DNA from 2 places in the Pseudoalteromonas sp. SR43-5 genome. Region 1 is predicted to be linked to the other one. Evidence: predicted binding sites of a transcription regulator. Region 1 holds the regulator's gene; the other holds the start of a gene.
The links. The regulator sigma-54, encoded in region 1, starts transcription at its own class of promoters, with help from an activator protein. The targets are predictions, from matches to a motif close to GTTGGCACGNNNNTNGNNT.

Region 1 (4,201 bases):
AGTAGTGCTGCAGAGCAAAACACGCAACCTGCTGCCAATCAAATTTCAATAAGTGCCGACAAGCAAGAAGGTCAATTGAAAGCTAATGTGGGTATTTTTGAGAAAAACGTTGAGATTATTCACGGTAATCGCCGCATTACAGCCGATCGCCTCGAAGTACACAAACGTGATGAACTTGGTGATAATAAACAATTATTAATTGCCACAGGTAGCCCTGCGCACTTTGAAGAAAAGCAATCAGACGGCACGACTATGAGCGCCAGTGCTGACGAAGTACGTTATGATGTATCTAAGCGTTTTTTAACGCTTGTTGGTAATGCACAAGTTTCGCAAGCCGGACAAAAAATAAATGCTAAAAGTATTACCTACGACATAGAGCAGCAGCTCATCAGTGCCGAAAAAGATGAAAACTCAACTGACCGCGTTCACACAATTTTAGTACCGATCGAAACTAAAAAAAGTAAAAAAGGCGATAAAGGTCAACCATGAGCACATTAAAAGCAGAACTATTAGCAAAAAGCTATAAAGGTCGTGAAGTTGTAAAAAACGTCGGCCTTGAAGTACAAGCTGGCAGTATAGTTGGCTTACTTGGCCCTAACGGTGCTGGTAAAACAACGACTTTTTATATGATTGTAGGGCTTGTTCCTAGCGACAAAGGTAAAATATCTATTGATGATAACGATATTACTCTTTTACCTATGCATAGTCGTGCTAGATTAGGCATAGGCTACTTACCACAAGAGTCATCGATTTTTAGAAAGCTGACTGTTTATCAAAACTTAATGGCCATTTTAGAAACGCGCAAAGAACTAAATAAACAAGCCAGAGAAGACACGCTCAATAACTTATTAGATGAATTTAGCATACAACACATTCGTGATAGCCAAGGTATGGCATTATCGGGGGGAGAACGTCGTCGTGTAGAAATAGCACGAGCGCTGGCAGCAGATCCTAAATTTATATTACTGGATGAACCGTTTGCCGGTGTTGACCCTATTTCGGTATTAGATATAAAGAAAATAATAGAACATCTTAAAAATCGTGGGATTGGTGTATTAATTACCGACCATAACGTAAGAGAGACCCTTGATGTTTGTGAAAAAGCCTACATTGTTTCTCATGGGGAGCTGATTGCATCAGGTACTCCAGAACACGTATTAAATGATAAAACAGTACGCGATGTTTACTTAGGCGAGCAATTTAGGCTGTAACATTTACGCCATGTCTTTAAGCATCTGCTAGTATTAATTATAACAACATAAAAGGATTGTTAGAGATACATGAGGCAATCACTACAGCTGCGCATGGGCCAGCAACTTACAATGACTCCACAGTTGCAACAAGCTATTCGTTTGTTGCAACTCAGTACATTGGATCTCCAGCAAGAAATACAAGAAGCTCTCGACAGTAATCCACTATTAGAGGTTGAAGAGGCAGACTATTCCGAAGACGCTGCTGGTAAAAACGAGCAAAAAGCTGATACCGATGACATAACTGTTAGCGCATCTGCTGATGATGCTCCGAGCGAATACGAACAAGATACTGGTGAAGCACTTGCAAAAGACACGCTAAGTGACGACATGGCTATGGATGTCAGTTGGGATGAGTACATGAGTGCCGCTCCTGCAGCCTCATCAGGTCCAATGCCTGAAGACGAATCAATATACCAAGGCGCCTCTACTGAAACGCTCCATGAGTATTTAATGTGGCAATTACAACTAACGCCATTTAGCCCTACAGACGAAGCTATTGCTATTGCTATTGTAGAAGCTGTCGATGATTCAGGTATTTTAACACTAAGCTGCGAAGAGATTTTAGAAAGCTTTAATCAAGAAAACGAAGATGATAACGAAGTCGAACTTGATGAAATTGAAGCGGTATTAAAACGCATCCAACTGTTTGATCCTGTTGGTATTGCTGCACGTAGTTTACAAGAGTGTTTGTGTATTCAGCTTAATCAATTTGATAAAGAAACACCTTATATTAATGAAACGAAAATGATTTTAACCGAGCATATTGATCTATTAGCAGCTCGCGACTATCGTACATTAATGAAAAAAACTAAGCTCAAAGAAGAAGAGCTTAAAGAAGTAATGACACTAATACATACTCTCAACCCAAAACCTGCAGATACTATTGTAAGGGAAGAATCTGAGTATGTTATTCCTGATGTGTCAGTTAAAAAAATTAAAGGCCGCTGGGTTGTCGAATTAAACCCAGATAGCATGCCTAAAATTCGTGTTAATAGCCAATACGCAGCAATGTCTCGCACTGTAAAATCAAGTGGCGACAGCCAGTTTATTCGCTCACATTTACAAGAAGCTAAATGGTTTATTAAAAGCTTAGAAAGTAGAAACGACACGCTATTAAAAGTTACTAATTGTATTGTTAAGCAACAACAAGGCTTTTTTGAACATGGCCCTGAAGCCATGAAACCAATGGTTTTAAATGATGTTGCTGAAATGGTAGAAATGCACGAATCGACAATTTCTCGCGTAACTACTCAAAAGTACATGCATACACCCCGTGGTATATTTGAGCTTAAATATTTTTTCTCAAGCCATGTAAGTACTGAAAACGGTGGTGAATGTTCATCTACAGCAATACGTGCGCTTATCCGAAAATTAATCGCAGCAGAAAACTCAGCAAAACCATTGAGTGATAGCAAAATAGCGGATATATTGGCTGAGCAAGGAATTAAAGTAGCGAGACGTACAATCGCAAAATACCGCGAATCTCTTGCTATTCCACCGTCAAATCAGCGTAAAAGTCTGATTTAAGACGCTAAACTAAGAGGGTAATGCTTATGCAACTAAACTTAACTGGTCGTCACGTAGAATTAACCGATTCACTAAGAGACTATATTAATACTAAATTTGCGAAGCTTGAAAGACACTCTGATCATATTAATAATGTTCATGTCATTCTCGATGTAGAAAAATTAAATCAAAAAGCAGAAGCCACAATACACGTAAGCGGTGCTGAGCTATTTGCCTCTACAGAACATCAAGATATGTATGCCGCTATTGACTCGTTGATCGACAAGCTCGATCGCCAAGTAATCAAACACAAAGAGAAGCTTGCTCGACACTAATATGATGAAATTAAGTTCACTTATATGCCAGGACTGCAGCAAAGCTGCGGTCCTTTTTAATAGCAAAAAAAGAATTTTAGAGTTCATTAGCGAACTTGCTCACGACAAACTTCCGTATTTACCGCAACAAGATATTCTTAATGCTTTAATGAGCAGAGAGAAATTAGGTAGTACAGGTATAGGACGTGGCATTGCTATTCCTCATGGAAGAATGAGCGGTGCAGAAGAGCCTTTGGCTTTAGTGCTCGTTAGCGAAACTCCAATAAACTTTGATGCAATCGATAATCGCCCTGTTGATATTTTTGTCGCACTCATCGTACCAGATGGCGATAACCAGCAGCACTTAAAGACTCTAGCAACCATTGCTGATAAACTAAACAACAAAGATTTTTGTAAACAGTTACGCAGTGCAAAATCTGATACTGAGCTTTACCAAGTTATTGTCGATCAATCATAGTTTTATAAAGGGTGTTAAATGGAGTTAATTATCATAAGCGGCCGTTCTGGTTCTGGAAAGTCGGTTGCTTTGCGCGTTGTAGAAGATTTAGGTTATTATTGCGTAGATAATATTCCAGTAAACCTACTACCTTCATTAGTTCGCAGTGTGTCTGATAGCTACGATAAAATTGCTGTTAGCATAGATGTGCGCAACATACCTAAAGAACAAGATGAATTTAACGATATTCTTGAATACTTACCAGGCTTTGCAAACCCTACGTTATTTTATTTAGATAGTGACGATCAGACATTGATCAAACGCTTTTCTGAAACACGCAGATTACACCCACTATCAATAGACTCGTTGCCTCTTGATTTAGCCATCAAAAAAGAAAAAGAATTACTTGATGTATTAACCACTCGCGCCGACTTTATGATAGATACGACTGATTTAAGTGTTCATCAACTCGCTGAATCTATTCGTGAAAAGATTTTAGGTAAAAAAGATAAGCAACTGATTGTCACATTTGAATCATTTGGTTTTAAACACGGTATACCAAAAGAAGCAGACTACGTATTTGATGCACGCTTTTTACCAAATCCACACTGGGAACCAGAGTTGAAGCCTTTAAATGGGTTAGATCAACCGGTTAAAGACTATTTAGCTAA
Region 2 (4,201 bases), on a different contig from region 1:
AATATTGAGTTGTTCTATTAACTCGCTTGAAATTGGTGTTACTGATCGGGCTATATCTCGTAGAGCTAAGTTGTCGCCAAAAGGGCCGTCTACAGTGGCATTTTTAACCGAAAGACCTTGAGATCTAATAACTTGGCCTGCCACCTCAATACGCTCAATTGCGCCTTCTTTTGCTGTTTTTGATTCTTCGGCTGCAAAAGCATTAAGTGGTGTATTTAATATGGTGGCTAGGGAAAGTGCTAAATATGCGTGTTTCAAACGTTTTCTCTCTACGGTTAAAATGTTGTTGGCGATAAAGACCGAAAGGATTAAAAATAACTTTCAGTAAAATTTTGATTCTTTTTGTTTTTTAGAACATAACAAAACAGATGCATTATAAAGATGGTAATTAAGTAGTATTGTTTTATTAGTTGATAAAATATTAATACAGCGATTGTACTAGAGTGAATGTAAATATATGCTTTTAATAGAATTTTTAATTATAGACTACTTTCAACCTGCTAACATTTTAAAAGAGTTAACTTTTATGCAGCATTTTTTAAATTACTTAAATAAGCTTCACTTTTAGTACTGCATGGCTTAACTAATGAATTTAATTAAAAATTTTTGAAATAAAAAACAACTTATACGGTCTAGGTTACTTCTACGTTTATTAATATTCATTTAAGGAAATTTTATGACAGGTTCAATGAATTCTGATGTGCAAAACCGTTTGCAGTGGTCACTTTTATCTTTGCGTTTAGGCGTGTTTATTGTAATGGTTATGTGGACATTCGATAAGTTTGTTAATCCTGGGCATAGCGCACGTATTTTTGAACATTTTTACGGTATTAGTGGCTCTACAGATATAGTGGCTTACATTATTGGTGCGGTGCAGTTAGTGCTTGTTTTAGCATTTTTAGCAGGTATTAAAAAGCGTATAACGTACGGTATCATTTTTGTAATGCATGGCTTATCTACGCTTTCTTCTTACAACCAGTACATAGATGGCTTTAATAACTTATTATTCTTTACTGCATGGCCAATGTGGGCTGCGTGTTTTGCACTTTACTTATTACGCGACCAAGACGTGAAATTTACTGTAAAGTAATAAAGTACATGCAAAAAAATTGGTTATAAGCCATAAGGCTTATAACCAATAAGTACACAGGGAGTGTGTGGAAGTCGGTTTGCATGTTATGCAACTAATGCATTGCGTCGTTGTATTGCTCAGCAAGGCTCTCTTTTTGCCCTTCGGTAAGTGCTTTACCCGCTAATTGAAACACTTCGTGTTCTTCTTCACTTAAATGATGATGTACCAAATGGTGTAGCTTTTTAGCTGCAACTAACCATGCAGACGAGCTCATTTCGGTATCTTCAAGTTGTTCAATTAATTCATCAATTTCGTGATGTTCAGCTACGCTGTGGCGCGCTTTTTCATGAGTTAAGTCATCAAACATAAGTGGGTTATAAAAGTAACGTTCTTCAAATTTTGCGTGATTTTCTAATTCTGTTTTTAGCTCATCCATTAGCGTGTGGCGCTGCTCTGTGTCGCCGTGTGTTTGAATAAGCGCATCTACCAATTCTCGTTGTTTGTCATGGTCATGACGTAGTGCTTCAAAAATATTCATAACTAGTCCTTTTACAATTTATTTGCTTATATCATTAACTAGCAAACTAAATGCCAAATATTAAGTTATTGTATTTTAATAAATTTAATTTAACTTTTTATTCTTTGGCTGCGATCACTGTAAATTTTACAGTGATATGAATGCAATAATTTCAGGCTTTCGCGCAGTTCAATTATAAAAGTGAGTATAAATTCCTACAGAACCTTACAAATATTTACTGGTTGTTTATTTTATTGCAGTGATAAAGTGTCAGTGTTATTTGGGTACAACCTATATATTACTCTCACACATAAATGCAGGTAGCACGTTAACTTAATAGGATAGTTTAAGGATGAACATAAAAAGCCCCGTCGCCGCATTATTGCTGTGCGCTTTACTGAGTGCATGTAGTACAGCCCCGCGTTCTGACCCTAACTTATGCATTGAAGAGGCTGAAATGGTTGATCGAAATGGCGCTCAAACAAGCTCACAGGTTTACAATCAATGCATTAGCGCACAAATTAAAAAGGATGAAAAAAATAACACTTTTTTTGATGCCATCGGTACGTTCTTTTTTGAATTTTTTGTAATGGTGGTAGAAAAGTAAATAGGCTAACTTGCAACTGTAATTTAAAGTAAATAAGTTGCGTAAAAATAGGATTAGTTATGAAGCAATTATTGATAGCAATTCCACTTTTTTTATTACTAAGCGCTTGTGCGGCGCAGCCTTACGCAGGCTCGGCAAAATGTATGGAACAAGCAGATATTGCATACGAAACCGATACACGTAAAAATGAGACACTAGATAATGAATGCAAAGCTGCAAAAGTAAATACGCCTAATAAAGAGCTTGAGAATCATGGCTTGGTTGATAGAAGCCTTTTACAGCTAATCGTTAGCTTTTTAAATGGCGTATTTTAATAGTAAAAATATAATTAAATAAGGTATGTATGAGGGAAGAACTAAGAGCAAAAATAATTACCGTGTGCGATAAAAAAATAGCAGTTAAAGGCGAAAATGTAGGGCTTTCTTTTTATGCATTTTTTGCCAATAAAAACGACGATCCAGAGCTACTTATGGATGCTGCTACTTGGTGGATACACACCCATAAATTAGATCATTTTGTAAAAGCACATAAAATTAAACAAATGGTTTTAGACGGACTTTAGTCAAGTAAATGAGCCAATACTTTTAGCTGTGTTTATTTAATCAACCACGACTTGGTTTCTTCCGTTTTCTTTTGCTTTATAAAGTAATTTATCTGCATGCTTAATAAGAACATCTAGTGTGCTTTTTAAAGGGCTACTTACAGAGGCTCCCACACTAAAAGTGATTTTTGTATCACTAGGAAGGTCTTTTATATTACTACAATGCTCGGTAAATCTAGTGGCGAGCTGGTCAAAGATATCTCGAATAGCTAGTTCGTCAACCGAATTTAGTGCAAACAACCATTCTTCGCCGCCGTAGCGGCCAAACTGATGATCACCACTTAGTGTTTCTTTTGCAGCCTTTACAAAGGAAATAAGAACTAAATCTCCAACATCGTGACCAAATTGGTCGTTAACTTTTTTAAAGTAGTCTAAGTCAACAATTGCTATCGTCATTTTACCTTCATCAAGCTTTGCTTCTGCGGCGCGCATTATTCCTCTGCGATTAGGGCTATTTGTTAGATAATCTGTTAATGAAATATCGTGATATTTTTGACGTTGTCGAGCTTGCCGATAAAATAAAAATAATGAAGCAATCACTAAAATAAACGCTATAGCAGCGCTAAGTCGCCAAATTATTTTTTGTTGGTACTCTTCTTTAGCTTGTAGTTCACTAATGTCTTTTGCGTACTCTAGTTGCTGTATTTTTTCTTCTTTTTCTTTTACTTCAAACTGTACCTGTAGTGTTTTTATATTACTTTCACTGGTAGCTTCGTAGTGTTTTTTTGTATAAAGAAGCTTTTGTTCAATTGCTTCAAAAGCCTCGTCAGTGTAGTTGAGGCGTCGCTTTAGCTCATAGCGTTTACTTAAAAAATCGGCTTTATAAATACTGCGGCTGAATTTATCTAAGTTTAAAAATACCTCATCGTTTGCTTCATTTGCTTGATCAAGTAAATCTAGTTTTATATATATGTCAGCTAACAAAATGAGCGATGCGAGTTGCATGTCGTGTACACCTGCAGAACGAGCAAGCTCAATGTTCTCTTTAGTTAAAGTTAAAGCTTTATCGTAGTTTGCTTGTAAGTACTCAATGCTAGCAATTGAGTACTGAGCAAAGGTTAAGCCTTTTTGCATATTAACTTTTTTGAAATAGAGCAATGCTTTGTCTAGGTATATTAAGGCATCTTTAGGTTTTTTTATCTCCAGCAATACATTGCCTAAACTCCAATATGCTTTTGAGGTAAAAAGCCCATCTTGTGTTTGCTCATATGCCGCAACCGCTTTTTTTGCATAATATACGGCTTTGTCTTTTTCGTTTAGATAATTATATGCATCGGCTATTTTTCTAAAAAAGTATCCCTGAGATGCTGAGTCGTCATCTTTTAATGCTAATTCTAACCCCTCTAGTGCAACATTTAGGGTCTTTTTCAATGCATCTGTATCGGTGTAATAGTAAGCAAGTGC

Region 2: the regulator sigma-54 is predicted to act here: its motif matches at 1,650-1,668, upstream of H5090_RS07340 (hemerythrin domain-containing protein).

What each region holds. Positions count from the first base shown of each region.
Region 1 is NZ_JACJEA010000001.1:111,351-115,551, forward strand. It holds gene lptA (lipopolysaccharide transport periplasmic protein LptA) at 1-489, shown strand, start outside; gene lptB (LPS export ABC transporter ATP-binding protein) at 486-1,211, shown strand; gene H5090_RS00560 (RNA polymerase factor sigma-54) at 1,281-2,780, shown strand; gene hpf (ribosome hibernation promoting factor) at 2,807-3,094, shown strand; gene ptsN (PTS IIA-like nitrogen regulatory protein PtsN) at 3,099-3,551, shown strand; gene rapZ (RNase adapter RapZ) at 3,570-4,201, shown strand, end outside.
Region 2 is NZ_JACJEA010000009.1:100,314-104,514, forward strand. It holds gene H5090_RS07330 (TonB-dependent siderophore receptor) at 1-258, opposite strand, end outside; gene H5090_RS07335 (hypothetical protein) at 677-1,090, shown strand; gene H5090_RS07340 (hemerythrin domain-containing protein) at 1,185-1,610, opposite strand; gene H5090_RS07345 (hypothetical protein) at 1,942-2,196, shown strand; gene H5090_RS07350 (hypothetical protein) at 2,256-2,510, shown strand; gene H5090_RS07355 (DUF6500 family protein) at 2,540-2,758, shown strand; gene H5090_RS07360 (GGDEF domain-containing protein) at 2,795-4,201, opposite strand, start outside.